4 regions of the Psychrosphaera sp. 1_MG-2023 genome follow, and region 4 is predicted to be linked to each of the others. Evidence: predicted binding sites of a transcription regulator. Region 4 holds the regulator's gene; each other region holds the start of a gene.

Region 1 (7,417 bases), on a different contig from region 4:
GTTTAAACCAAGATAATGACTTAACCTTTGAATTTGTTACCGATCCCGCAGCAATACTTAATACGTTAGAACAACTCTCCCATTGGCACATAACCAAATGGGAAGGTACTGCCACTCCAAGTGGCTTTAATAACGATACATTTCAGGATTTTCACTCCCGCTTTATTCGGCAAAAGTTAGACAACGCCTGTATCGCGGTTTTATCCTCCGGGGGTGAAATTATTGCTGTTAATTATTACCTGCGTAACAAACGTAATCTGGCATTTTATTTAAGCTGTATTAAGCCAATTACTGACAACAAAATTAAAATTGGACTTGCACTGCATTGCTTAGTGGCAAGGCAAGCGCATACTATGAATATTGCCTTTATCGACTACTTAGCCGGTGACGCCGATTACAAAAGAAAATTATCAAACAATACAGAGGCGTACTGTCAAATTACTGTACAAAAACGACAGATTAAATTTAAAATTGAAGCCAGCTTAGGTAAATTAAAAAGAAAATTTCTAAACGTTAAGCAAAGACAATGATTAATACGAATTTGTTATTGCAATACAATGCGGGACAAAACTTACGCACTATAATATAGTAAGTTGAATGATTAAACGGACACTTTGTCAACTATAAAAATAGGATTGGATTGAATATGAACTCCTCAAGATTACTACTGGTTTCTACAATAATTATTGCATTAGCAGGTTGTGGCGGTACCTCCCCTGAAGAGTATTTCAAACTTGCTCAACAGCATATTCAAAACGGTGACAGTGAATCCGCCATAATTGCGTTAAAAAATGTAATCAAGGAAGTGCCTGGCAATATCGAAGCCAGAAAGCAATTGGCCGAACTCTATATGGCAGATGGTTCGCTAGATAATGCTGAAAAAGAATTAGCCTATGTAATAAACAAAGGCCAAGGTACGGAAAAGCATTATTCAGATCTGTTAAAAGTGCACAACCTTTTAAGTGACTTTGAAAGTACATTATTTATTGAAGGTCCAGAGGAATGGCAAGACATCAACTTGCAAAGTGCCTTTTTGTACCATAAAGCCATGGCTAACTATCGTTTAAAAAATGAAGAACTTGGCAAGCAAACCCTCGAAGTCTTAGTTACGTTAGCTCCAGAAACCATCTACGGTAAACTAGCTTCAGCTTATCTAATGTCAGAACAAGACTTGATGGAATCGGCCAACATAATAGAGGCTTTGTCTCAACAGTTCCCAAATAATTCAGATATTTTTATGCTAAAGGGGCTCGTATTAGGAAGCCTTAAAAAGTATGGCGAAGCGGCAAAAGCATACGAACACCACTTAACATTAATGCCAAAATATAGACAAATACGACTATATATTGCTGACGCATTAGTAAAAGATAAGCAGTTTTCTGCTGCACAAGTACATACAGAATATTTGTTAAAATACACCCATGAGCAGGCTTTTCTTAATCAGCTACAAGGTGTTATTAAATTTGACGCCAAGGAATATAAAGTCGCCCAGGGTCACTTTGAAAAAGCGATTCAAAACGGTATAGATTCAACTACAAATAGACTCATGGCTGGACTAACCTCTTTTCAAAACAAACAATATGAAAAAGCATATCAATACTTAAGTTCAATAGCTGACAAGATGCCGCCGACTCACCCAGCCAAAAAAATACTGGCGATTACTCAGCTGCAACTCGGTTATACATTAGAAGCCTCAGCCACCATGTTAGAACTTGAAGGCCTAGATGATGCTGACGCATCTATGTTTGCTAGTGCAAGTTTTGAGTTAATTAAAGACGGTGACTTTAAAACAGCAAAAACATTATTGGCAAAAACAGAAAACATAGATGGTAAAAGTGCCAGCGCGTTAATTACTCACGGCCTTGCCAAACTCAGCCTTGATGATGTTAGTGGTGTCGTCAACTTAGAGCAAGCTTTAGAGATCGCACCTGACTTGTCGGTGGCTAAGTCTGCTTTGGCCTCGGCCTATATGGCGACCAATGAATTTGATAAAGCGCTTAAACTTGCTAAAACATGGCAGGAACAAAATGACATAAATGGTTATAACTTGGCAGGTTATGTTTATCAAAAACAAGGCAAAGTCGAGTTGGCAACCAAAGCATTTGAAGATGCTTTAAAGATAGATTCGACAAATACCCCTTCTCATATGTATTTTGCCAATGTAAATATGAAGCAAGGTAATTACCAGGAAGCCAATTCGCACTTAACCAAATTATTTCAAAAAGAGCCGGACAACCTAACAGCCCTTAAAATGTATTATTTTATCGGTAGAGAGCAGGGTAATACTAAAGAGGCCCTCGATCTGATGGAAGACAGATTTAAGGTTAATTTGACATCTGAACCTCATCGTTTACAACTTGCCCAGTTATATTTAAACGAAAAGAAACCAAATCAAGTCATCAGAATTTTAACAAGTTATGACTTTCAACCAACTCAAGATACAAATGAGTTTTATTGGCTAGCACTTGCCGACAGCTTGCAAGTTGTTGGCAAAAACAATGAAGCGCTTAAGCTTTATAGCCGTTGGACCCAAGCTAATCCAACAGCTGAATTGGCTTGGTTAAAAAAGATCAGTGCAGAGCAGGGTTTAAAACGATTTGCTTTAGCGTTGACGTCTGTAGAAAACGCACTTATTCATTTCCCAGATTCAAAAGGTTTGCAAATTGTACACGTAAACCTGTTAATTCGTGATGGTCAAAATGATACAGCGGAAGGCTTGTTACGTCGCTATTTTAAAGATGAATCTAAGAACCTTGTTGTGCAATATCTGCAGGGGCAAATCTTGTTAAACAGAAAAAATTATAAACAGTCTTTACCTCTGTTACAGGCATACTATGATAAAAAACAAACCTCTGAATCAGCGCGTTATATTTATGCCGCATATGTAGGCAAAGGTGAAAAACCAAAGGCCATTAAGTTTGTTGAGTCTCATATAGAAAAGGCACCTGATGACATTTCAAATATCTATATGTTAGCAAACGAGTTTTTAACAACGGACAATAAAAAAGCACAGCTTTATTTTGGAAAAATGCTTAGCATAACCCCGACAAATCTAGTGGCACTTAACAACCTAGCTTGGTTGCAGTACCAAAACGACCAGTTGCCTGAAGCCAAGGTTACGATAGAACGAGCGTTTAAGATTAACGATAATCTACCGCAATTGCTGGATACAGGCGCCATTATCTACGAAAAACTGGGGGATATTAAAAAGGCCAAAGCGCTAATTAATAAAGCGTATAAGTTAACGGATGATCAACGAAGCTTAAGAACAAATTATAATAGAATTAACGCTTTGTAACTTACTCTTTGTAAATAACAAAATGCATTTATGATGGAATGGGACATCGCTGTCCCATTCCATTACATAATAAACATAGCACCTACATACGGTGCAATTTGTAACAAACATAAGCCTTGCCAACTCAACGGGTTAAACCACACCCTCTTTTAGCCCCCAAAACAGAACCTGCTCATTCTTAATTATTCATTTGTTCCACTGCTAATAGCAACTATTAGGCTAAGTACACTAACGACCCCCCTGACAAAGTACAACTGCGCCTATATGTCGACTCCGGTTTAAAAATTGCCACACGTTAACGCGCATCACATAATCTGCCAGTGTAATTGCTTGTATGTTTCCTGCGGTAGCCATGACAATTATCGGTATTTTATTCACTGCTTTTACTGCTTTTACTGCTTTTACTGCTTTTACTGCTTTTACTGCTTTTACTGCTTTTACTGCTTTTACTGCTTTTACAGCAGGAACGAATCCATTAGTGAGTCATTTGTGCGTCATAATGCACCAAACAATTCGTCGCATGTTTTTGTGATCACTAATTGCTGATTTACTTTATTGGATGCGATTGTGCCTTAAAACTCCGCAACTCAACAACTCCGCAACCTTTTAGTATAAATATGGAACTGGATCTAATTTAGTTTAGTAAGCAGTAAGCAGTAAGCAGTAAGCAGTAAGCAGTAAGCAGAATTAAAGATCAATGAGGGCTTTATAGCGCGTATTATTGGACTTAAATTTTAGACATAAAAAAACCGCTCATATTGAGCGGTTTTAAAAACATCTAACTTGTTAGATTATGCTTTACGACGCGCCGCGCCTGCAAGTCCTAACAAACCTAAACCGAAGATAGCTAGTGAAGCTGGCTCAGAAACAAAAAGACTTAAGTTTGCAGAGTCTAGTGTTGTTTCACGAGTTAAGAAATCAACCTCAGTTGCGTTAATACCAAAAGTACTTAATACAGCTGTTTGGTAAGCAGTAGCAACATAGCTGTCATTATAAAGTGGTGTAGTACCCGCATTTGTAATTTCAGTTGTAATACGACCACCAACATTTACGTCTGGTAAGTTTGCAATGATGTCATGAAAATCTGTGTAACCACCAACGCTATACGCTGAGTAGAAGAAGTCGTCAGCAATAGAAGCGATGTCAGATTTGATGTTAAAGTTAACACCCGTACCACCTAGATCAGCACCAGAACCAGTCACGTCTAACGCTAATACTTGTGTAGATACACCACTAGCAATGTCTTTCATGAACAAGTTAACGTAACCACCAACAAACTGTGCACCAATTGCTTCGCCAGAATCTTGAACGTTATTGCTGTTAAGGTCGTTAAACCCAGCAAATCCGAAAAATTCGTAGTCAGCAACTAGTGTGTAAGTTGCAAGACCAAAAGCAGGCACGTTAGTGTTATATGCTTCGTTGTCAGTTGTATAGTTTAATGAAGCAACTTCGATTCCGAAAGCAGCGTCAAATACCATGTTGCCTTGTTCGATTGTTCCGTTTTGGTCAGCATCTAAGTATGCAGATGTTGGGTTAAACGTACCAAATGTAAATTTATCGAAAACGCCAGAAACAGAGTTTCCATCCATATCGTAATCAGTACCTACATCGATTGAGATAGGAGAAGCGTTTGCACCAAATGCACTAACTAGTGTAAGTGCTAGTAAAGATTTTTTAATGTTCATGTTTATATTCCTGTATGTTTTGTCAAAGCGACTATGACCTTACTATGCTAACCGCGTGCCAATATTGTAACCCATTGTATTTTATGTGATTTATAAAAGATCGTTGATTTTTAAAACATCATTTGTAAAAGATCCTGACATTCAGTTTAGCGCTCAATCATTAATCAACTGTGTTTATTTATCTAAAACCAATTTTTTAGCAATGCTAAACATGATTTTTTGCAGTGGATTGCGATTCCCGCCTGGACGCCAGGTTTTTTTCAGTTTGTTTTTATAACCGTCATAATGTAAACCGTATGGTGCGCACACCAGCTCTCCACGGTTCAGCAATATTTTCAAAGCATAGGTTCCAGCAACGGCTCCACAAAATTTAACCCCCATCGGAATGGATGGGCCTTTTTTGGCATTGAAGTCTGCTTTTTCAGGCACAACTAAATAGTCGCGCTGCAACATAGATGGAGACAATCCAATTAAAAATTGGATCAATTGCTCATCTTCGGTCTGTTTATCTTCAAACCTAAAATACTCTTCGTAACTCATACCGCCGGGCATAAAGCATAAAAATGCCGTTCCCATACCTAAAGGAGCTGCGGTTATCACTGGGATCCCTTTTTCTTGGCATTTTCTAAAAACGAGCTTTCTGGCAGAAAGTGCAAAGAAGTCCAAGCTATCAACGTAAAGATCAACACCATCTAAAAATTCATCAACGTTATGTTCAAATATGCCTTCTGGAAAAACACGTACATCCGCTTCTGGATTTATATCTTTGGTTATTTCCGCCATAACTTCACATTTAGGTCGATTAATCGTCGACATAAACGCACCGGCTTGACGATTAAAATTATGAACTTCATATTCGTCAAAATCGGAAATGTTAAATTTCCCGACACCTAACCTTGCTAACGTAACTGTATGTTCGCTACCTACTCCGCCGGCGCCAGCCATTGCTACGCGTTTTGTTCTCAGTACCTCTTGTTCTTCTTCTGTTATCCAGCCAATATTTCGTGAAAATGCATCGTTATAGTTAAACATGAAAAATTCCTTATTTAGTTACGTTTGCTCCTCCTATATAAAACGACTTCAAAGAGGCACCTAAAACTTGCTGATTAATTTAGCTTGAAATGAGTCAGATATCTATCGTGTTTAAACAACACTTTTGATTGTGACCCATAACAAACCGAGATATTCATATATAGCTCGCTCACTTTGGTATATCGAGGAAGCGTTTGGAACAAAAGAACGCCACGACAATTCACCATAGCCTGATACATATTCGGCGGGTGAAAATATTGGGCTAAGATTGTTACTACGATAGAGATAATCTAACCGCTTTATATGTGTAGCACTAGACACCACAATAAAGTTACTCGTCTCAACAACCTTTTTATGGGCGAGGACTTCGTCTAAAGAGTCTTTTGGCCCTTCGATTAACACTATGTTAGATAACGGCACACCGAGCCCCACTGCGAGCTCGGCATTAATGGCAGGATCTGATTTTTTATCATCCATTGCCGCGTAACCAGAAAATATGATTTTAAGCGTGGGGTATTGATGCCACATTTGCACCGCTTGAATAATTCGCGGCAGACTACATTGATGAATTTGTGCCACAAGTGGCAGCAATTGATTGTCACTATGCCAACATCCCATGACCACAACATAAGCTGGTTTTACAGTGGCCAGATAATTAGGATCTTCAATTGGCAGTTTTGGGTAAGCCAGTTCTAATGGGCGGATCAAAAGTTGACTTGTTATTGGTAAAGAGAAGAACGTAACTAATAACGCACTGGCAATAAGTAATTTGCGCGCCATTGCCATTCTATTTCTTTTATATAGATAAAGCCCACACAAAATAATTGCCATACAAATTGGTATGGGCATTAATAAATTCCCTACCAATTTTTTCATAAAAAAACCAATTTCAACCAGCAATTGGTTTGCCTCCAATTTATGCTTCTTTAAATTGCTGTTCTATATTGGCGAATAACAACTTAAAGCCTGGTGATAATGTTTTGTATAACGAAAATGGGTCAATGTAATACGGAGCGCGCTTACCGTGGTATTCGACAACGGGACCAATTTGTTGAAATTCGATTCCGACAAATCTCATGCTTCGCGCTAATCTTGGCTCCATCATGACAAAGACGTGCTTGATCCCTTTTTCTACTACAACACTTGCAGCCGACAGGTACAAACCTACAGCGATAAATGGAAAGCATCGCAGTTCTTCCTCAGAATAGCTGTCAACATTAATTGCACCTGTTGCAGCACCGGCAAATTTATCGGTTTTTCTTCGTCTAAACTCCTCAGGAACCGCTAACCTAGATATTTCGCATATTTCATTTCTTGGAAACAATTTGGGGTTTAGTGTGTCGTGGTCGATAGAATCTAAGCAATATTTTTCAAGTGGTAGCAATTCATCATTAGCAGTGCT
Region 2 (7,417 bases), on a different contig from region 4:
GTCAACATCTAAGCCATGGACAATGCCAGTAACCGTTAAGATAGCGACTAATGAAGCCGGAATAGCGGTAGTTAGCTTAGGTAAAAAATGAATAATCCCCATCGTTAGGGCAACAAGGCCTAACATGATGTACATTTGATTACCTTGCATCCATTGTTGAATACCTGTGGCATCAACAATTTTGAACTGCCCCATTTGCGCTAGAAATATAACAATCGCAAGGCCATTTACAAAACCCAACATAACAGGATAAGGCACAAGTCGAATAAACTTCCCTAACCTAAATACCCCAGCCAATATCTGTAATATCCCCGCTAGAATAACCGCGGCAAACAGGTATTGAACGCCATATTGCGCAACTAACGCAACCATAACAACAGCCATCGCACCGGTTGCACCAGAAATCATGCCTGGGCGGCCACCGATTGCCGATGTAATTAAGCCCATCATAAATGCGGCATATAAACCGACCATAGGATCCACACCTGCTACAAACGCAAACGCCACTGCTTCTGGCACGAGCGCTAACGCAACGGTGATCCCCGACAGGACATCATTTTTTACATTAGAATCACTTTTTGTGATCAGATTAAACATGACAACTCCAAATTGCACATTTTGGGCAGGAAATTACCCTAATATTGAAAGCGCGGTAGTCTACCAGAACTGCATAAATGCTTCATTAACAATGTAACTTTTGGACTTATAATTTTTATTTTAGGCACAAAAAAAGCCAATCTAAGATTGGCTTTTAAATAACACTGATGACTAAAATTAACGCAATTGCAGGATAGCCTGAGTGATTGTTGAGTTAACTTCCAGTGCACGTGAGTTTGCTTGATAATTCCGCTGTGCGGTAATTAGGTCAACCAATTCAGTAGTTAGGTTGGTATTGGATTGCTCCAATGTACCTGAACGAATTTGCCCGAATGTCCCAGAGTCGGCTTCACCTGCAAGCGGTTGGCCAGAGGTTTGGCTTTCCGTCCACGACGTATTACCTATTTGAGTCAACCCCTGTTCGTTGGCAAATCTCGCTAACATTATTTTTGTTACTGGAACTGAATCACCATTTGAATATTTAGATTCAATAAGGCCGTCTGTACCAATAGTTACGCCGGTTAATCGACCAACAGTCTTACCGTCTTGGCTTAAACCAGACACTTCAAATGGCGATGAGAACTGTGATAAACCAGACATATTAATATTAAACGTTTGGTCGGCATCGGCACCATTGGTAATTGCATTCGCCCCATCAAATGGTGCGACTGGCGCTGGAACAATTGCCGTAGCACTTGTCGTTAAACCTAAACGTTCAGATTTAGGGTTTGGAAACGTTTCTTCAACCGCAGCACCAGCACTGTCAAACTGCAATAACATGCCTCGTTGACCTGAACGCGATTCAAAACCAACACCGGTTACACCAAGTGCGGTATCTTGCTCAAGATCAACAGGTAACGTATTGCCGTCTTCATCTGTCACTGTTGCATACATAATCCAAGTATTAGAATTGTTTTGTTGTGCTGCAGGTACAGCCGCTAATCCACCAACAAAACCGTCAGATGCAGAGGTCGCATCTAGTGTCGCGTTCGCGTCTAAAATAGCTGGGGTATTTGCCTTAACATAATAAACAGACGCTATGCGGCTGTTACCAAGTGAATCATAAATAACCGTAGACGTTGATGATGTATAACTAGAAGTGTCTGATGCGTCAAACGCTGTTGGGTCAAGTGCAGTTTCGTTGCTGTCTAAGTTAAATGTCATATCAATAGCAGAGGTTTGCTGAGGCGCACCTGCTGTATCAGGAATTTGTACAGGTCGTGTTGTACTCAAACTAACCGATTTAACAGAACCGTCGTCATTGACAGGGAAGCCCTGCAAATAATTGCCGTTTGAGTTAACAATGTAATTATCTGCATCGAGTTTGAACGCTCCAGAACGCGAATACGTTATGTCGCGACTCAATAAGTCATTGGTTAATGCAAAAAAACCACCACCAGATACAGCCATATCTAGGGAGTTTGAAGTAAACAATAGGCTACCTTGAGTAAACTGTTGTGCTACGTCATTGATTAACACACCTTCGCCGTTTGCAGTTCGCGAGTTTGAGAAGATGGAGGAAGAAAAGACGTCGGCAAATTCTGCTCGAGACTCTTTAAATCCATAAGTGTTTACGTTCGCAATGTTGTTCGCGGTTACATCTAGGTCTTTTTGAGCTGCTTTTAAGCCACTCAATGCAATATTAAAAGACATAGGATTCTCCTATTGTTACTTTCTGAACTGCGATATGCAGCTCTTAAAAGAAAATGTATCGTTTAAATTAGTTAACTAGTCGCCTACTGCCAAAATGTCTGACAATCTGATTGCGCCTAATCCTTGTATATTCAATTCAAGTCCCGTGCCATTTTGTCCTAAAGTGACCGAACTTACGTTGCCATAGCTTAAAACAGAGAAGCTTTCTGATTCAGTCGCCCCATTTGGCAAACCTGTAACTTTGACTTCGTATGGTCCAGGAGGCCATGGATTGCCGTCCAGATCTTTACCATCCCATTCAAAGTCCATTAAACCAGATTGTTGACTACCATAAGGAATGATAACGGAACCACCCGTAGAGCTAGTAATTTCTACCAATACGTTCTGAGTTGAACTGCCTAAAGGCACCTGTCCTTTAAAGCCTGTGCCATCTGAATAGGCCATCGGACTATTCAACAACACGTTTCGGCCAACTAAAGAAGACGCTTCTAGTGCTTGGTTCGATGTCATCGATGCTGTCAAAGAATCCATTTTGTCACCTAGACCAGTGATCCCATCAGCCATTGTGAATTGCGTCATCTGAGAAATCATGTCTTCATTAGATGTTGGATTTAGCGGGTCCTGCATTGATAGCTGTGTGGTAAGCAAGGTATAGAAGTCTTCTTGACCCATCTGGCCATTCACTTCGTTAGTTACAATGCTTTCTTCCTGCCAACGTAAATCTTCTGTTAACGAATTTGATATAGTGTTATCTATCATGGTGTATTACCTTAACGTTGACCCATTTGTAATGTTTTACTCAACATTTGCTTTGCTGCATCAGCAACTTGCACATTTGTCTCATAAGAGCGTGATGCTGAGATCATGTTTGCCATTTCTTCAACAACGTTGACATTAGGTTTGTAAATATAACCATCGCTATCTGCCATTGGATGACTTGGGTTATGTTCAATGTTTAGCGGAGCGTCACTTTCAACAATGCCGAGCACATTAACGCCTGGAGACTGTGTTTGAGCACCAAGTGCTTTATCCATTTCTGCGGCAAAAACTGGATGCCTTGCGCGGTAAGTTTCACCGACACTACTCGACACCGTATTGGCGTTAGCAATATTACTTGCTGTTGTGTTCAATCGTACTGATTGAGCGCTCATACCAGTGCCTGAGACACCAAATACATTATATAAACTCATTGTTATTGCCCTCCACTAAGGGCTGACTTCAACCCTTTAATTTTGCCATTTAAGAATTGCAAACTTGCTTGGTACTCGATGGAATTTTGCATAAACAAATTACGTTCAACCTGAACGTCGACACTGTTGCCGTCGCCGGTATCAGGTTGGTTTGGGATGCGGAATTTTTCATGCGAATTAGCGTTGATAGACAAGTCAAAATGTTTGTCATGTGTTTTCGACATAGTATGACTTTGCTTCTTTTGTGCATTTTGCAATGCGTCCGCAAAATCAACATCTTTTGCTTTATAGCCTGGCGTATCGGCGTTAGCGATATTGCTAGACAATATCTCTGCACGCTCTGACCTCGCTAACAAAGCATATTGATGTATACCAAATGCTTTATCTAAACTAATAGCCATATTCGCTCCCAATCGTCACTTTGTATTCTTAAATCTGTGTTGAAAAGAAATGCAAAATAAAGGCCAAGAAAAAATGACACTTAATAATTAGGGAGGGAAAAACAATTAAAACGTTGAAAATTAAGGATTAATTAAAAGTAAATGAAGACTAGCCTTATAAAAGGCTAGCTTTTTTTGCGGTAAACGATACCTGGGTTACAACGAACCATTTCAAATTTGTCGCTTAATCCGGACATGGATTCAGAAGCGCCAAGAACCAAATAACCGTTAGGATTCAATTGCGCTGCAAACTTATTGATAATTTGAGACTTAATCTCTGGGGAAAAATAAATAAGCACATTGCGGCAAAAGATGACATCAAACTTACCTAACAACTGGTAACTGTCGAGTAAATTTAAATGTCTAAAATTAACGAGGCGGCGAATATCAGCCCTGACCTGCATCATGCCATTGCCGCTGTCTGCAAAATATTTACTGCGGCGTTCTTGAGACAAACCACGAGACAGCGCCAAGTTGTCATATTCCGCATTTTTACAGATATCTAACATCGTATTAGAAATATCCGTTCCTAGAACCGAAAACATACTTTTGCTCGAAACCGACGGCGATGTACGATATTCATCAATAGTCATACCAATGGAATATGGTTCTTGACCTGACGAACTGGCCGCAGACCAAATTTTGATCGGACGCCCTTTATCAAGCTCTGGCAATAAATTATTTTTTAACAGTTCATAAGGATAGGTATCACGAAACCATAAGGTTTCGTTTGTTGTCATCGCATCAACAACCGCAGCTCGTAATTGACGTTCTGTCGGTTTTAGCGTTTTGCTGACAAGCTCCGCCAAGGTGCCAATTTGGAACCTTGTCATGAGGGGCGAAAGGCGACTCTTCACCAAATACAATTTGCTATCGCCTAGTACAATGCCACATTGTTGCTCTAGAAACTGACAAAATACGCGGTAGTCTGAATCACCTAGAGTATTACTATTCAAAACTGATTTCTCATTCAAATGCCATTGTTAGTCTGTATGTAGCCATTTTTGAACCGCTCCAGCGAGTTCATCAGGGTTAAATTTCGCAATAAAATCATCAGCCCCGACTTTTTCAACCATTGCATGGTTAAAAACACCGCTCAATGAGGTATGAAGTATAACATGTAAATCGGCAAGCTTAGGCCGAGATTTAACTTCGGCTGTTAAGGTATAACCATCCATTTCTGGCATTTCTACGTCAGAGATCAGTAGGCCAATTTTTTCAGTGACAGAATGTTCACAGCTCGCGGCGACTTCAACCAAATAATCGAGGGCTTCTTTACCGTTTTTCTTCGCTTCAATGGGTAACCCTAACCCCTCTAAAGCCCGTTTCACCTGATTTCTCGCAACAGACGAGTCATCAGTAATTAGGATAATACGGTCTCCCAAATCACTTTGCATCTCAGTGTCGGTGACAATACCGTCTGAAACGATTGTGCTTGAAGGCGCTATTTCTTCTAATATTTTTTCCACATCCAAAATTTCGATCAATTCATTGTCGATTTCAGTCACGGCCGTTAAATAGTTAAAGCGACCCGACCCTTTTGGTGGGGGCATAACAGAACCCCAGTTTAAGTTTACAATTCGTTCAACAGAATCCACCAAAAATCCCTGAATGGTCCGATTGTATTCAGTGATAATAATAAAACAGTCTTCCAATTTTTTAATTGGACGCCCACCTGTTGCTAAACTCATATCAATAACAGAGATGGTCTGCCCTCGAATATGAGCAATTCCTTTCACATAGCTATTTAATCTTGGCATCACAGTTAATGGTGGGCATTGCAGAACTTCACGCACTTTAAAAACATTAATGCCATAACGTTGACGACCATTTAACTTGAAAAGTAAAAGTTCCAGCCGGTTTTGACCAACTAATTGGGTTCTCTGATTAACCGAGTCAAGAATACCCGCCATATAACTTCTCCAATAAACTAGGAACGAAAATTGCTTACTCTGTAATGAACAACGTAATAAACAATGATAAATAGATGTTTTTAAGCCTTTAAATATAACTTTAGTCTTGTTTTAGCTTAATACCAACATCAAAACAAATGAAAAAACGCCAGCAATTTGACGGTTTGTCGAATGAAATCAAACTGGCTCGTTAACTATATGATAAAGCATAGTAAAAAGGCGATGAATATGTTGAAAAATTTCCCAAAAGTTTACGTATTAACCATAATCTTTTTATTCACCACATTGGGTGTATCGGCGTCCACGTCAAATTCTTTAATTCAAAAACAACTTATTGACGGTGTAACTCGTTATGTAAATCAAACGGTTAACCCAGACGACAGTGAACATATTAAGGTTAAAACGATACCATTGGACAATCGAATTAGGGTTAATCAATGCCAAGTTCCACTTGAGTATGAAATGATGAATCGTCGTAAGTTCACCAGACAATTTCCAGTTAAGGTCAGCTGCAACGCAACAGGTGCGTATTGGAAAATGTTTGTCCAGGTCCGCGTGACAGAATATATTGAAGCGCTAGTAACAACAAAAAGTGTTGGTAAAGGCGAACTCATAACCGAAGACCATATTACCCTTAGCCTTATAGAAAAAAGAAATGTTGATACCGGCAATGCGATTTCGACCGAAGCACTAATCGGTGGCCGAGCGATCCGTAACTTACATCGAGGCTTTCAAATCGGTGCTAATGATGTTTGTCTGGTTTGTAAAGGTGATAGCATATCGATTGTGGCACAGTCATCTAACATGATGATTAAAACGAATGGTACCGCCATTGAGAGTGGTGCATTTGGTGAGTCAATTAAGGTTAAAAACAATTCTTCAGACCGTATTGTTAAAGGCACGGTTGGAGAATTAAGACAAGTGTACGTAAATTTATAAAATAGTGTTAAAGTTTACCTATTGGCAGCCGATAGCAATGATGAGTAAATATTTTTGGTGGGTATAGTCATGGTAAACGATGTGAAAAATAGTGGATTACAAGGTAACAACACTTTGTACCACGCAAAAAAACAACACTTAGAAGAAGTTAAACACGATTCCGTAAAGCACACGACTACGTCGCGAGGTGCTGAGAAGGACTCTGTCGCGCTTACGCCGCAGGCAAAACAATTGAAAGAATTACAAAAAAAGATTTCGGACGGCGATGGTTTCGACCGGAAAAAAGTTGAAGAAATTAAAAAGGCAATTACCGAAGGTGCATATAGTATCAATTACGAACGCTTAGCGTCGAAATTGGCCGCTTTCGAATTTGATTTATAACTATGGCAGAACAACCAGAAATAATTACTCATTTGAAAAATGTTTTACTGCAACAACGACTAAATCTTCAGTCGATGATGGAGATATTGGCATCTGAATTAGAAGCTGTGAAAAAACGCGACGGTGACCAATTGTCGCGCGTAGCTACAGAAAAAGAAAAGCTGCTGAATGCTATTTCTGAAATTGACAATCAATGCAACACAGAGCAATTTAAGCCATATATTACTGGTAACGACGAATTGTCTGCATTAAGAGATGAAATTGTAGAAGCATTTGAAGTTTGCCAACAAAAAAATGAAGTTGT
Region 3 (7,417 bases), on a different contig from region 4:
TTACGTCTTGATCTAGCGATTGAAAATATTGCACTAACGTATACGTAAAAGAGTCGTAGTTATCTATCATTAACAACATAGAGGAATGCTCGCTGAGGAAAATAAGGCGGCGAGGTTAATTGCCTTTGCCGCCTTTAATCTTTATGGACGCGGGATAAAACCGATTGCATCGTAAACTGCTGTGAGTGTTTTCTCAGCTTTAACAGATGCTTTGTCTGCCCCTTTTTTCATTATGTCGTTCAATAAAGTTTGGTCGCCTCGGATTTCTTTAAATCGCGCTTGAATTGGCTCTAACATTGAAACAACTGCGTCGGCGGTATCTTTTTTCAAGTGCCCATACATTTTGTCTTCATATTGAGGTACTAAATCTGCTATTGACTGATTAGTTGCAACGCTTAACAAGGTTAAGAGATTTGAAACGCCAGGTTTCTCAGCGGTGTCAAAATAGATACGGGCTTGCTCGTCAGAATCAGTAACCGATTTTTTGAGCTTTTTCTCAATTTTCTTAGGTTCATCTAGCAACATGATGTAGCCATTTGGGTTGTCATCGGACTTCGACATTTTTTTCGTCGGGTCTTGTAGACTCATTACACGTGCACCAAACTCTGGGATATACGGTTCTGGAACGGTAAATACGTCGCCATAAACATTGTTGAATCGCGTTGCGATATCGCGAGTCAGTTCCAAATGTTGCTTTTGGTCTTCACCTACAGGCACTTTGTCAGCCTGATATAACAAGATGTCAGCTGCTTGTAAAACTGGGTAGCTAAACAAACCAACATTGATATTGTTGTTATGTTTTGACGACTTGTCTTTAAACTGAGTCATGCGATTTAACTCACCCATTTGGGCGTAACAATTTAGTACCCAAGCAAGTTGTGCATGTTCTTTTACATGTGATTGCACAAATAACGAAGAACGATCTGGGTCAATTCCGCAGGCAGCGTACAAGGCAATACCGTCTAAGACACGACTTTTCAGTACGTCTGGTTCTTGGCGAATAGTAATCGCGTGCATATCAACCAGCATAAAATAACAATCATGATCGTTTTGTAACGTACGCCATTGGTTGATTGCGCCGATATAGTTACCTATTGTCATACCGCCCGTTGGCTGGATACCGCTTAAAACTGATTGTGTCATAACTGTCCTGTCAGAGTAAAAGTGTCGAAACTTGCTGGAAGCCGCTATTGTAGCGGCTATTTTTATTGGTGCAATCGACTTAGGCTGATTTTTACAATAATTACCCACTTAGGTAATCGACTATCTTTAAAGTGTAAAGTTGACCGTCAGATTGTCTTTGCAAATTTTGGGCATGGTTAATTTTAAATTAGTTAACCTGCGCTAAAGTCTGTTTAATTGTGGCTGCCCGATCTTCACTTGCAAATATCGCCGAGCCCATGACAAACGTATCTGCCCCTGCATCAAAGATTTGCTTAATGTTGTCTGGCTTAACGCCGCCATCAACAGACAGCCTGATATCTAAATTATGTTCGTCAATCAAACGACGCACCGCACGGATTTTATCTAGTGTTTTTGGAATAAAGCTTTGCCCACCAAATCCTGGATTAACTGACATAATTAGGATGATGTCGAGATCTTCCAATACATCTTTAATCAAATTAATTGGGGTTGCAGGGTTTAATACAAGGCCAACTTTACACCCTAACTCTTTTACAAGGTGAACCGAGCGATGAAGATGTTTTGTTGCCTCTGGATGAAAACTAATATAATCGGCACCTGCAGCGGCAAACGATTTAATCATCTCATCAACAGGTTCAACCATAAGATGCACATCGATTGGGGCTGTAATACCGTAGTCTTTTAACGCTTTACATATCATTGGACCGAATGTCAGGTTTGGGACGTAATGATTGTCCATCACATCAAAATGCACCCATTGGCAACCGGCTGTAAGCACTTCATCAACCTCAGCACCAAGTTTGGCAAAATTGGCTGACAAAATAGATGGGGCAATAACCGCTGAATTTTTCATATATATCTCTTAATAACTGATAAAACCGCCCTTAAATGGTGAATTTGTTCGCACCATAATAGGGATATAATCGCTTTTTTTTAAATGAGTATAAAAAATACTCAATAAAAACAATATGTTAAAAGTTGGCTTGGTAGTTGAATTAACCTAGTAAACCACAAATCAATAATAATTATATTTATAAAATACAAAAATCTAGGGAACTTTCACATGAAAAAAACACTTTTAACAGCATTATTAAGCGCAACAATCCTTGCACCAGTAGCAGCACAGGCTGAATGGTCTGCAAACGCAGGATATGTTTCTCAGTATCACTTCCGTGGTGTACAACAAACAGCATTCGGTTCTGGTAGCGCTGGTATCGATTATGAAAAAGGCAACTTGTCAGCTGGTGTTTGGGCTGCAGACGTTTTTGACGGACTTGAAATTGACCTTTACGGTGCATACGGTCTTGAAACTGAAAGCGGTTTTGCATTAAGTGTTGGTGTTACAACTTACCAATACACTGGTGATTTTGACACGTCTTACAACGAATTAAACTTATCAGCTGGTAAAGGCGCATTAAGCGTTGAATTAACATTTGGTACTCACGAAGACGGTGCTGACGATGGCGACGCAAGCTACACATTCTTAGGTGCTACGTACTCTGCTGATAACGGCGTATACGGAACAGTTGGCGTATTTGGCGGCGATTGGGAAGGTAGTTATGTTGAAGCGGGTTACGGAACAACTGTAGGCGAATTTGACCTAGGTGTTTCTCTTATCGTTTCTGGTTCAGACCTTGATGATAATGAATCATTAGTATTTAGCCTTGGTAAATCTTTCTAATTGTAGATTGACAAACAATAGCTAAATCTTCAAAAGCCGCGTAAAGCGGCTTTTTTGTGCCTACTGATCAGCCAAAAGTAAAACTCAGTTAGTTGTTGATATCTGCGCCAATTGAATTCCTTGCAACTTTGCTATTTTTAACACCTCAACTATATTTGAAGAGTGAGAAAACTGGAGAAAGATATGCAATCAAGACAATTGTTGGATTCGGTCGTTGAATTACATACGGCGTTAGAAACGATGCCAAATGTGGACGATGCATTATTGGAACAGGCGCGAGAATTAGATGCACAAATGCATCAAATGATTAAGTCTAACGAACTTAAAGCCGAAGAGTCGCTTACAGAACAACTGTTGGCAATGGAGACACAGTTTGCTGTTGAGCACCCAACTCTAGAACGGTTGACGAGAGAAATAATCGACCGGTTATCACAAATGGGTATATAAATACCAAAAGTCCTTACAATATTGCCTAACTACGGTGGATTTTCATTCGCCTGTTCGATTATTTCAATCTTTTAGTTGTTTCCCCCTTTTATTTGTGGATATTGTCCACATGTAGTTTACAAACATAAATAGTCGAATTTAAACATCATGGACTTTTCCGGTATTAACAAATCGTCATCTGATTCATTTCATCAGCAAAAGAACATGATTAAACAAGTATTGGCTGGAAAGTCTGTACCTTGTCTCAAATGTAAAAAACCGTTAAAAGTAGAAACGATTGAGACTGGCCTACACCTTTTCTGTGCCGCTGGTTGTACCGATGTTAAATTGGACACATAATAAAGGGTCTTAAAGGCCTCGGAACCCAAGGAGAATAACAATGGCAACTAATTTTCAGCCGTTAAATAAAGAAACGCACAAGAATGTCAAAATCAAAACAATTTCTAATGTTGAAGATCTTGCGGGACAACATGCACTAGGTGTTGTTGTTCAAGAGTTTGCACTTGCTGGTAATCAATACCCGATTGCATTTGTTAAAGATAAAAGCGAAAGTTTCTTTCCGGTCGCCATTTTGGGATTAGAACAAGGTAAAAACTTGTTTGTTAGCGAAGAAAACAAATGGGATGGCATGTACATGCCTGCACGTTACACTCATAAACCATTTAGCGTTATCCCTAACCCAGATGATAAGAATCTATACGGTATTGCAATCGACGTCGACAGCGAAGTTGTGAGCGATTCTGAAGGTGACGCTTTGTTTAACGAAGATGGTTCAGAGTCTGAGTATTTGGACAAACGTAAAGCGTCTTTAATGAGCTACGTAGAGAATGAGCAAATGACAAAAGCGTTTGTTGAACTTCTTGTTAAACACGACCTACTTAGCGCACAGAACATCAGTGTAAAAGTTCAAGGTAAAGAATACGTATTAAACGGTTTAAATATTGTTGATGAAAAGAAACTGAATGCGTTGTCTGATGAAGACTTCTTAGAGATCCGTAACCGTGGTTTCCTTGGACCGATTTTTGCTCATTTAGGCTCTATGCATCAAGTAACCAACCTGATCCAACGCCAAGCTAAAGTATTAGCAGCCGCTGAAGCAGCATAAATACTAAGAGTAAACACGCTTCATATTTAGCGTAAATTTTAGATATAAAAAAGCCGCTTATAAAAAGCGGCTTTTTTTATGTCCGTTTGTTTATGATAATAAAAACAAACGGACGAAATATGCATTCATTTAAAATACATCAAAGGGCTATTAAGCTACCCCAAAGACAGCTTTTAGAATGAAGAACATAACAATCGATATTCCGGCGCCGATTGGTAGGGTAATTACCCACGAAATCACGATGTTACGTACAACACCCATATTTAACGCAGCAATACCACGAGCAAGACCTACACCTAACACGGCCCCTACTAAGGTTTGTGTTGTTGAAATTGGCAAGCCTGTACCTGAAGCGATAATAACGGTTGATGCTGCAGCAAGTTCAGCAGCAAAACCACGACTAGGGGTTAAATGCGTAATGCCATTACCAATTGTCGCAATTACACGATGACCGAAAAGGGCTAAACCTGCAACGATACCAAATCCACCAAGTGGTAATATCCACCAAGCAAGTGCAGCTTTAGCAGCGATTTCACCATCATTTTGTACAATAGACACAACCGCAGCCAAAGGACCAATTGCGTTAGCAACGTCATTCGAACCGTGGGCAAATGCCATACAACATGCGGTAACAACCATCAACACTGCAAATATTTTTTCAACATTGTTGAAATGCATTTCTTTGTCAGCTTTAGGGTCAATCTCAATTTTGCTTATGAAGTACTTACCAATCAATGCAATAGCAATACCGATGATAATCGCATAAACATAAGACTCAGTGGTTGAAATTGAAAACTCGCCTGATTTCATGACATGTTTAAGACCTTTTTTGATCGTGACCAAGGCCATAACAAATCCAGCAAGAAACATATAAAACGGAACGTACTTTTTGGCATTAGCTAAAGGATCTTTAGTATCAAAGATCAGCCGCTGTGCCGACATAAATATAAAGTAGGCTAAGGTTCCGGAGAGGGCGGGGGTTACAATCCAACTGCCGACTATGCCACCAACTTTTGCCCAATTAACGGCATCAACACCAACACCAACAGCCGCAAAACCAACAATGGCTCCGACAATTGAATGGGTCGTTGATACAGGCCAACCTAAGTATGACGCAACAGCTAGCCATATAGCAGCGGCAAATAGTGCCGAAATCATACCAATTACAAGATATTCAGGGTTGGCGATAAAAGGAGTAGAATCGATAATGCCTTTACGAATGGTAGAAGTTACTTCCCCACCTGCTAAATAAGCACCAGCAAATTCAAAGATCATCGCAATTATGATGGCTTGTTTAATTGTTAGCGCTTTAGAGCCAACTGATGTTCCCATTGCATTGGCAACGTCATTTGCCCCAATACCCCAGGCCATGAAAAAACCGACTACTGCCGCAAGAACGATCAGCATTACGCCGTAAGTTGAAATAATGTCCATTGAAATACCTAACTATTTTTTTATTAACATTAATTATCGCGCGAGCATAAGCTCAAGGCGTGAACCAACTCGTTCGGCAACATCTGCCAAATCACCAATCCATTCGAGCATACGATAGGTCACCATGACATCAATCGGGTTTAATTCGTTTTCTAACTTTTTATAAGCCATGCGGATATTGATCTGCATCGTGTCCGTATCATCTTCGATTTTGTCCAATTCAGTGATAATACGAGCAACAAGTTCAACTTCACGTCCTCTGAAACCAGTTTCTAATAACTCGTCAAATTCGTTGATAGCTTTACGTGCTTGTTCGGTAGCATCGACATTACGTTGGATAAATGCTTTAAATTCAGTTTGAATCGACAATGGGATAGTCAACTCACGGCCAAGGAAGCGACCAGAAATATCTTTTGCGCGGTTAGCAATTTTATCTTGTTGGGTAATTAACTCTAACAAGTCTGTACGTTCAACAGGAAGGAATAAACCACGAGGTAAATTCATACGTATTTCACGTTTTAGCACGTCGGCTTGTTTTTCAGCGTGGGAAATTTGAGCGCGGATCTTGGCGGCTTCTTGCCAATCTTCTGCAAAAACAGCGTCAAAAAATGGCAACAATAGTTCAACTGCTTCTTGAACCTGATTGATGTGCTCTTCTAAAGGTTTTAGAGGAGACTTTGCAAATACGCCTAATATTGAATGAGCGGCCATATTTATACCTTTATTTATTTGGTAAACAGCAAATTTGTTGTGTTGTAAAATTCTGCGTTAACACAACAACTAAATTCCTAGTTCTATAGTGTAGTTGTAAAATATAGACCTAGGTTGAGCGGAACGCAGTTTATGTCACTTTTATTACATTATTATGACAGAAATGACTTCGCGCGGTATTTTAACCATAAAATTGCCGCAGGTGTGAAAAAACCGCTTATTTAAGCGGTTTTTTTACTGTTGACAAGCTTACGCATAATATTTAGGAAAGCACGTTATTTTGAATGTCCTTTTCAGAAGTATGGCGTACATCGGTGCCTTTAACAAAATAGATAACGTATTCAGAGATGTTTTGGCATCGGTCACCAATGCGTTCTAACGAGCGCACTGACCAAAAGACATCCATAACCTTTGGAATAGAACGTGGATCTTCCATCATGTAGGTCATTAATTGGCGCGTAATAGCTTCGTACTCTTTGTCCAAAATTTTATCTGACTTATGTACTTCAAATGCCGCGTCAACGTCCATTCGCGCAAATGCATCTAATACTTGGTTCAACATATGGATCGCTTTGCGGCCCATGTTGTCCATCGACACCAAAAACTCCTGTTGTGTCTTATTAAACGATTCCAATGCGACTTTAGCAATTCGTTCTGCTTCATCTCCAATGCGCTCTAAATCAGTTATGGTTTTGACAATTGCAAGTACTAAACGTAAATCTGACGCCGCTGGTTGACGTTTGGCAATGATACGTGTGCATTCCTGATCGATTTGAACTTCCATCCGGTTGATCAAATAATCGGTTTCCAATACACGTTTTGCTAAGGCTTGGTCTGAATTGTTAACGGCATTTAACGCATTGGTTAACTGCTGTTCAACAAGGCCGCCCATTTTT
Region 4 (7,417 bases):
TCCTTTGCGGTACTCGTGTGGAGCGCCGACAAATTTGTATATGGAGCTTCTGGATTAGCCAGAAATCTGGGCGTTTCTCCAATGATCATCGGCTTAACTATAGTTGCAATGGGCTCATCTGCACCTGAAATAATGGTATCAGCCAATGCGGCATTAAATGGTGCGACGGATACCTCCGTCGGTAATGCACTTGGTTCTAACATTACAAACATACTTTTAGTGCTTGGCATTACAACGATGGTTCGCCCACTGACAGTATCTTCTACCACCTTATATCGTGAAATGCCGATTCTATTAGGATTCACATTACTCGCTTGGTATATCTTATCTGATAATGTTTTAAGCTTTAACGAAGGAATCGGCCTGTTGGTTGGCTTTTTTATGTTTATTGGCTTTCTCATTTTTTTGGCTAACCACACTAAGAACCCTAACGACCCTTTACTTGCCGATAACGACGACGAAATCCCGTCAGATCTACCAACCTTATATGCCGTGTTATGGGTCATCGCCGGGTTAATCATGTTGCCACTTAGCTCCCACTTTTTAGTCGACTCTGCAGTGATCATCGCTCAATTCTTTGGCATTAGCGACCTTGTTATTGGATTAACAATTATCGCGATTGGAACCAGTTTGCCAGAGCTTGCGGCAAGTGTAGCCGGCGTATTAAAAGGCGAAGATGACATGGCAATTGGTAATGTCATCGGCTCAAACATATTTAATATCCTAGCCGTATTATCGGTTGGTGCCCTTATTCATCCGAGTGAAATAGACCCGAACGCCGCATCCCGTGATATTTTTGTCATGATCGGAGCAACAGTCGCTCTACTGTTTATGGCAATGAACTTTAAAGGCACTCGCAGAATTAATCGCGTTGAAGGCGGTTTACTGTTAGTAGGGTTCGTTGCATACCAAATTGTCTTATTTAGTTAATTTAAGTCGTTATTATGAATTCGTTAATACAATCAGGTTTACAAGTTATTGCGATTGAAAAGGCCGCTATTGAGCAACTTTCCGATTCCATAGACATCAATTTTGCAAATGCATGCGAACTAATGTTGGCGTGTAAAGGGCGAATTATTGTTACTGGAATGGGCAAGTCAGGTCATATAGCCAACAAAATAGCGGCGACATTAGCTAGCACAGGGACACCAGCTTTTTATGTTCACCCCGGTGAAGCAAGTCATGGCGACTTAGGTATGTTTACCGACGCCGATATAGTGTTAGCGTTATCAAACAGTGGTGAAACAGCCGAAGTCATTTCGTTATTACCGGTGTTAAAACGCATTGGCTGTGCAATTGTCTCTATGACTGGAAAACCAAGCTCAACACTAGCCGTTAATTCCGATGTGCACCTTTATGCAGGCGTTAAACAAGAAGCCTGCCCACTCGGACTTGCACCAACAGCATCGACAACAGCGAGTTTAGTTCTTGGCGATGCATTGGCCGTGTCAATGTTAGAAGAACGTGGGTTTACCGCGGAAGACTTTGCCCTTAGTCACCCCGGCGGAGCACTTGGCCGTAAGTTATTACTCACTAATAAAGATGTAATGCATACTGAAAAACGGATCCCGTTGGTCACTGACCAAGCGACATTAAAACAAGCGATCATCGAAATGTCAGCCAAAGGACTTGGTATGACGGGGATCACCAATGACCAGGGACAATTAGCGGGTATTTTTACCGACGGAGACTTGCGTCGTTGTCTAGATCAAGACAAGCTCGACATGTCCGCCGGTATAGTTAACTATATGACTCGTAACTCAATTTGCAGCGCCGCAAATATCCTTGCCGCTGAAACTTTGCATATTATGGAAGAAAAAAAGATAAACAGTCTTTTTATAATCGATGATAATAACTTCCCAGTGGGCGCGATAAATATGCACGACTTATTAAAAGCAGGGGTACTTTAAATGCGCAGATATGAAACTTGGTATCAGGCAATACCAAATGATGTTGTCGCTCGCGCGCAGCAAATCAAATTATTAATATGCGATATCGACGGCGTTTTTTCAGACGGAACCGTAATCCTAGCCAACAGTGGTGAAGAATTAAAAGGCTTTAATACCAAAGATGGTTATGGCATTCGTTCTTTAATAGATGCAGGTGTTGAAGTCGCGGTAATCACGGGACGCAAATCAACAATTGTGCAAACTCGCATGAGCAGTTTAGGTGTAAAACATATTTACCAAGGTATGGACCAAAAACTAGAAGGTTACGAGCAACTAAAATCAGACTTAAACTTAACCGACGAACAAATCGCATACATTGGTGATGATTTTCCAGATGCTCCGGTAATGTTAAAAGTTGGCCTTGCAACCGCTACAGGCGACGCGCACCCATATATCAAAAGCATTGCTCATTTAGTAACGACATTAAATGGTGGACGAGGTTCTGTAAGAGAATTAACCGACCTACTGATCATGGCGAACTATGGTGAAGAGTACATTACCGAGAATATCACCGGAGCAAGTCTATAATGTTAGCCCGTGGCGTTGTTGTTATATTGTTTTTGGGGATCGTTGCCGTTTTATGGCAGCCCAATTTCGCGCCACAATCGCAAATGCCTTTTGACTTTGAAGAAGAACTGATCCCGGAATTTACCGCTAAATTGCTGCATCAAGAGTTGTTTGACTCTAATGGTGAACTGCAGCAAGAAGTGTTTTCACAAAAAATGGAGCACTTTTCAGAGTTGTCCCTAACTCATTTTATTTCACCTGAATTTATAATTTACCAAGATAAAAAACCATTTTGGCGACTCTCCGCACAAATTGGCGACATGCAAGAAGGTATATTAACCTTAGATAAAAATGTCATCATGGTACAACTTGGCGAAAAGTCATTGATCCAAACCATAACAACAAATTTTTTAGAAATTAACTTAGACTCTAACTTGGTAACAACAGACAATCCGATTACGATTACGGGTGATAAATTGACAATTGTTGGGCAAGGTTTGGTTGCAAATTTAACTGAAGGCACGGTGACACTAACTCATCATGTGGAAACGCTGATTAAAGGTAACAAGTAATGACATTCAAGCGACACGCGTATATCGCCACAATATTGGTTGCTCTATTTAGTATGGCCGTTTCGGCAAACAGCGAAGATTTGAAAATAAAATCGGACAATCAAGATCTTAATTACAACAACAATACGATGTATTTTAAAGGTAATGTTGTTGTTTCTCAGGGGCCTATATCAATTAAAGCGGATGAGCTATTTGTCGACACCCAGGACGGCACCGGTGAAAAATTAATTGCCAAAGGCAGTCCGGCTTTATTTACTCAAATCGACGAAGAAAACGGTAACTTAACCGCAAAAGCAAACGAGATTGAATACTTTGTTACAACTCAAACCCTTAAATTAAGTGGCGACGCAAAGTTTAAACAAGGTGGCTCTGAAGTACAAAGTGGCTCGATCGAATTTGACCTTGCTAAAAAGCGCGTAAAAGCGGATGGCGATGCCTCAACGGGTGGTCGAGTTACCACTACGATAAAAACAAAAAAGAAAAACGGCTAACGACGGAATTAATAACTCGATGACTAAATTAATCGCAACACATCTCGCCAAGTCGTATAACAAAAGGCAAGTTGTAAAAGACGTCAGTATTTCAGTAAATGCCGGTGAAGTCGTCGGACTACTTGGGCCAAATGGTGCCGGTAAAACGACAACTTTTTATATGATAGTTGGATTGGTTCCTAACGACAAAGGTAGCATTACACTTAATGATATTGACTTAAGTCACGAACCAATGCATGTTCGTGCTCGTCATGGAATAGGCTATTTACCACAGGAATCTTCGATATTTAGAAAACTTACTGTTTCCCAAAATATCATGGCCGTGTTACAAATGAGAAAGGACATCAATGCCAACCAAAAAGCCGATTTGTTAGATGATCTTATTGGTGAATTTCATATAGAACACATTCGCGATAGTTTAGGTATGGCATTGTCAGGTGGTGAGCGTAGGCGAGTAGAAATTGCAAGAGCGCTGGCTGCGGATCCTAAAATTATATTACTTGACGAACCATTTGCTGGGGTCGACCCTATATCAGTAATTGATATTAAAAAGATTATCCAACAACTCGTCGCAAAAGGGATCGGTGTTTTAATTACCGACCATAATGTACGTGAAACGCTTGATGTATGTGAAAAAGCCTATATCGTGAGTCATGGTGAATTAATCGCAGAAGGTACACCAGAAGAAGTCCTTGCTAGCGAAATCGTGAAAAAAGTTTACTTAGGTGACCAGTTCACTTTGTAATTTAGTGTATAACCATTAATTAGTATAATCTGATTGGAATTAGATGAGACCTTCACTTCAATTAAAAATGGGTCAGCAATTAACAATGACCCCACAATTGCAACAAGCCATAAGGTTGTTGCAGTTATCCTCATTAGAACTCCACCAAGAAATTCAAGAAGCCTTGGATAGCAATCCTCTATTGGACGCAGAAGACGAAAGTTTAAATCACGAAAAAAGCGAACAATCGATAGAAGATGTATTGGGTGAAACGGAAGGTCAAAACAAAACGACCGACGACGATACCGACTGGGCGCAGGAAGAAATAAATACCACTGAAGCACTTCAAACCGAAACCATCAGTGAAGAGATGTCTACGGACACAACATGGGATGACTACATGAGCGCCGCCCCTGCGAGCTCTGGCCCAGCATATGAAGGCGAAGACACAGTCTATCAAGGTGAAACCACTGACAATATTCAAGACCACCTCCGCTGGCAGTTAAACCTTTCTACGTTTACCGAACAAGATCTTGCAATCGCGACCGCCATTATTGACGGCGTCGACGAAAAAGGCTTTTTACGCCTCACCGCTGAGGACATCGTAGAAGCCATTGACATCGAAGATGTGGAAATAGAAGAAGTTGAAGCGGTACTTAAACGTATTCAACTATTCGACCCCGTAGGCGTCGCCTGCAGAGGGTTACAAGAATGCTTGTCGGTGCAATTGAAACAATTTTCAAATGACACGCCATGGAAATTTGAGGCCATAGACGTTATCGACAATTACATCGATTTACTGGCCAATCGTGATTACCGGACTTTACTTAGAAAAACCAAGTTAAAAGAACCCGATCTGAAAGATATTCTAGAACTCATCCAACAACTTAATCCAAATCCTGCAAGTGTCGTTATCAAAGATGAAATCGACTACGTCATTCCCGATGTAACGGTCGTTAAGAAAAAAGGTCGTTGGTTAGTAGAGCTAAATCCAAATTCCATGCCTAAACTAAAAATAAACGAACAATATGCATCGTTGTCAAAAACCTCAAAAAATACCAGTGACACGCAATTTGTACGTTCCCATTTACAAGAAGCTAAATGGTTTATCAAAAGTTTAGAAAGTCGTAACGATACGCTGCTAAAAGTATCAAACTGTATCGTGCAGCAACAGCAGGGATTTTTTGAATATGGCCCAGAAGCCATGAAACCAATGGTTTTGAACGATGTCGCAGAAATGGTCGACATGCATGAATCAACAATTTCTCGTGTGACGACTCAAAAATATATGCACACACCTAGAGGAATTTTTGAACTTAAGTACTTCTTTTCGAGTCATGTAAGTACAGAGAACGGTGGTGAATGTTCTTCCACTGCGATTAGAGCTTTAATCAGAAAGTTAGTTGCGGCGGAAAATCAGGCTAAACCTCTCAGTGATAGTAAAATTGCAGAGATCCTGGCTGACCAAGGTATTCAGGTTGCCAGACGGACTATTGCAAAATACCGGGAATCATTAAATATTCCCCCTTCAAACCAACGAAAACGACTGGTGTAAACACCTCTCTATATCAACAGAAGGAATTTTTTATGCAAATTAATTTAACTTGTCGTCATATAGATTTAACAGAGTCATTAAAAGAATACGTAGATAACAAATTTGCTAAATTAGAGCGTCACTTTGACCATATCAATAATGTCCATGTGATTTTAGACGTTGAAAAACTGAGTCAAATAGCTGAAGCAACCTTACATGTAAACGGTGGTGAATTGTTCGCCACTTCTGAACATAACGATATGTATGCCGCGATTGATAGTTTAATAGATAAGCTAGATCGACAGGTAATAAAACATAAAGAGAAATTGACCCGTCACTGATGGGTTTAAACTAAATAAACGTGACGCTAGGGACGGCGTCACAAACAACACCTTTTGGCGTAAGCAAAAGGTAGGCAGTTAACCAAACATGAATTTAAAATTATTACTTCAACCAGATTGCACCAAAGTTATTGCTGATTGTAAAAGCAAGAAAAAAATACTTGAACATATAGCTGAAATTGCGAGTGCGCAGCTGCCAAATTTATCTAGCATAGATATTTTAGAGAGCTTGATGAACAGAGAAAAGTTGGGCAGCACTGGTATAGGTAACGGAATTGCGATACCACATGGCCGAATAAAAAATTCGAGTAAAGCCGTAGCAGTTCTCTTAGTTACCCACAAAGGAGTGAATTACGATGCGATTGATAAACGACCTGTAGATATATTTTTTGCCCTGTTAGTACCAGAAGATCAATGCGACACTCATCTGGCAACATTGGCATCGATAGCAAAAACCTTTGACAACAAAGATGTTTTACGCAAAATTCGTAGAGCAGAAACAGATTTGGATTTATACAACATAATAGAAGCCGCCTAAAATGCATATTTTTATTGTTAGTGGCCGTTCAGGCTCAGGGAAGACCGTCGTACTGCGAGTGTTAGAAGACCTTGGTTATTACTGTGTAGACAACCTACCAGTAAATCTATTGCCAGCTCTATCGCACAGTCTCAGTCAAAATTATGAACAAGTTGCCGTTAGCATTGATGTTCGGAATATTCCAGAATCCGAGCAAGAGCTAGTCGAAAACCTCGATTTTTTACCTAAAAACGTTAATACAACGGTTTTGTATATTGACGCTAAAGACGAGGTTTTGATCCGTCGTTATAGCGAAACTCGTCGCTTGCACCCATTATCAAAAAAAGAGTCTGGCCTACCTGAGGCAATTCAAGAAGAACGCAAGCTCCTTGATTCTATTGCGACTCGTGCCGATTTGTTTATCGACACGTCAGATTTAAACGTTCACCAACTAACCGAAATGGTGCGCGAAAAAATTCTTGGTAAATCGGAAAAAAACCTCGTAATAACGTTTGAATCTTTCGGTTTCAAATATGGTGTACCAAACGATATCGACTTTGTATTTGATGCACGTTTTTTACCAAATCCACATTGGGAACCTGCTCTGCGGCCTTTAACCGGCCTAGATTTACCCGTAATAGAATTTTTAGAAGCCGAGCCATTGGTTAATAAATTTGTATTCCAAATTAATAACTTTATGTCGACGTGGCTGCCACATTTGGAACGAAACAACCGCAGTTATTTAACCATTGCCATTGGCTGTACTGGCGGAAAACATCGCT

Evidence for each region. Region 4 encodes sigma-54, which starts transcription at its own class of promoters, with help from an activator protein. Its sites were predicted from a motif close to GTTGGCACGNNNNTNGNNT; they were not measured.
Region 1: Q4575_RS13310 (PEP-CTERM sorting domain-containing protein) is a predicted target of sigma-54. The motif match lies at 5,028-5,046, and genes of this name have one in related genera.
Region 2: flgB (flagellar basal body rod protein FlgB) is a predicted target of sigma-54. The motif match lies at 3,891-3,909, and genes of this name have one in related genera.
Region 3: Q4575_RS12330 (TorF family putative porin) is a predicted target of sigma-54. The motif match lies at 2,121-2,139, and genes of this name have one in related genera.

What each region holds. Positions count from the first base shown of each region.
Region 1 covers NZ_JAUORW010000013.1:55,973-63,389, forward strand. The annotation lists gene Q4575_RS13300 (GNAT family N-acetyltransferase) at 1-530, shown strand, start outside; gene prsT (XrtA/PEP-CTERM system TPR-repeat protein PrsT) at 647-3,298, shown strand; gene Q4575_RS13310 (PEP-CTERM sorting domain-containing protein) at 4,090-4,983, opposite strand; gene Q4575_RS13315 (ThiF family adenylyltransferase) at 5,158-6,015, opposite strand; gene Q4575_RS13320 (ElyC/SanA/YdcF family protein) at 6,127-6,864, opposite strand; gene Q4575_RS13325 (PEP-CTERM/exosortase system-associated acyltransferase) at 6,932-7,417, opposite strand, start outside.
Region 2 covers NZ_JAUORW010000010.1:98,825-106,241, reverse strand. The annotation lists gene Q4575_RS11155 (SulP family inorganic anion transporter) at 1-597, opposite strand, end outside; gene flgE (flagellar hook protein FlgE) at 775-2,250, opposite strand; gene Q4575_RS11145 (flagellar hook assembly protein FlgD) at 2,326-3,009, opposite strand; gene flgC (flagellar basal body rod protein FlgC) at 3,021-3,440, opposite strand; gene flgB (flagellar basal body rod protein FlgB) at 3,443-3,841, opposite strand; gene Q4575_RS11130 (protein-glutamate O-methyltransferase CheR) at 4,006-4,836, opposite strand; gene Q4575_RS11125 (chemotaxis protein CheV) at 4,864-5,793, opposite strand; gene flgA (flagellar basal body P-ring formation chaperone FlgA) at 6,022-6,732, shown strand; gene flgM (flagellar biosynthesis anti-sigma factor FlgM) at 6,814-7,113, shown strand; gene flgN (flagellar export chaperone FlgN) at 7,116-7,417, shown strand, end outside.
Region 3 covers NZ_JAUORW010000012.1:16,352-23,768, forward strand. The annotation lists gene Q4575_RS12315 (aminodeoxychorismate/anthranilate synthase component II) at 1-79, opposite strand, end outside; gene trpS (tryptophan--tRNA ligase) at 142-1,143, opposite strand; gene rpe (ribulose-phosphate 3-epimerase) at 1,331-1,996, opposite strand; gene Q4575_RS12330 (TorF family putative porin) at 2,207-2,824, shown strand; gene Q4575_RS12335 (DUF4404 family protein) at 3,008-3,271, shown strand; gene Q4575_RS12340 (SapC family protein) at 3,651-4,376, shown strand; gene Q4575_RS12345 (inorganic phosphate transporter) at 4,527-5,810, opposite strand; gene Q4575_RS12350 (TIGR00153 family protein) at 5,844-6,521, opposite strand; gene phoU (phosphate signaling complex protein PhoU) at 6,784-7,417, opposite strand, start outside.
Region 4 covers NZ_JAUORW010000019.1:41,614-49,030, forward strand. The annotation lists gene Q4575_RS16400 (calcium/sodium antiporter) at 1-930, shown strand, start outside; gene Q4575_RS16405 (KpsF/GutQ family sugar-phosphate isomerase) at 945-1,910, shown strand; gene kdsC (3-deoxy-manno-octulosonate-8-phosphatase KdsC) at 1,911-2,477, shown strand; gene lptC (LPS export ABC transporter periplasmic protein LptC) at 2,477-3,028, shown strand; gene lptA (lipopolysaccharide transport periplasmic protein LptA) at 3,028-3,519, shown strand; gene lptB (LPS export ABC transporter ATP-binding protein) at 3,539-4,264, shown strand; gene Q4575_RS16430 (RNA polymerase factor sigma-54) at 4,308-5,798, shown strand; gene hpf (ribosome hibernation promoting factor) at 5,831-6,118, shown strand; gene ptsN (PTS IIA-like nitrogen regulatory protein PtsN) at 6,207-6,656, shown strand; gene rapZ (RNase adapter RapZ) at 6,658-7,417, shown strand, end outside.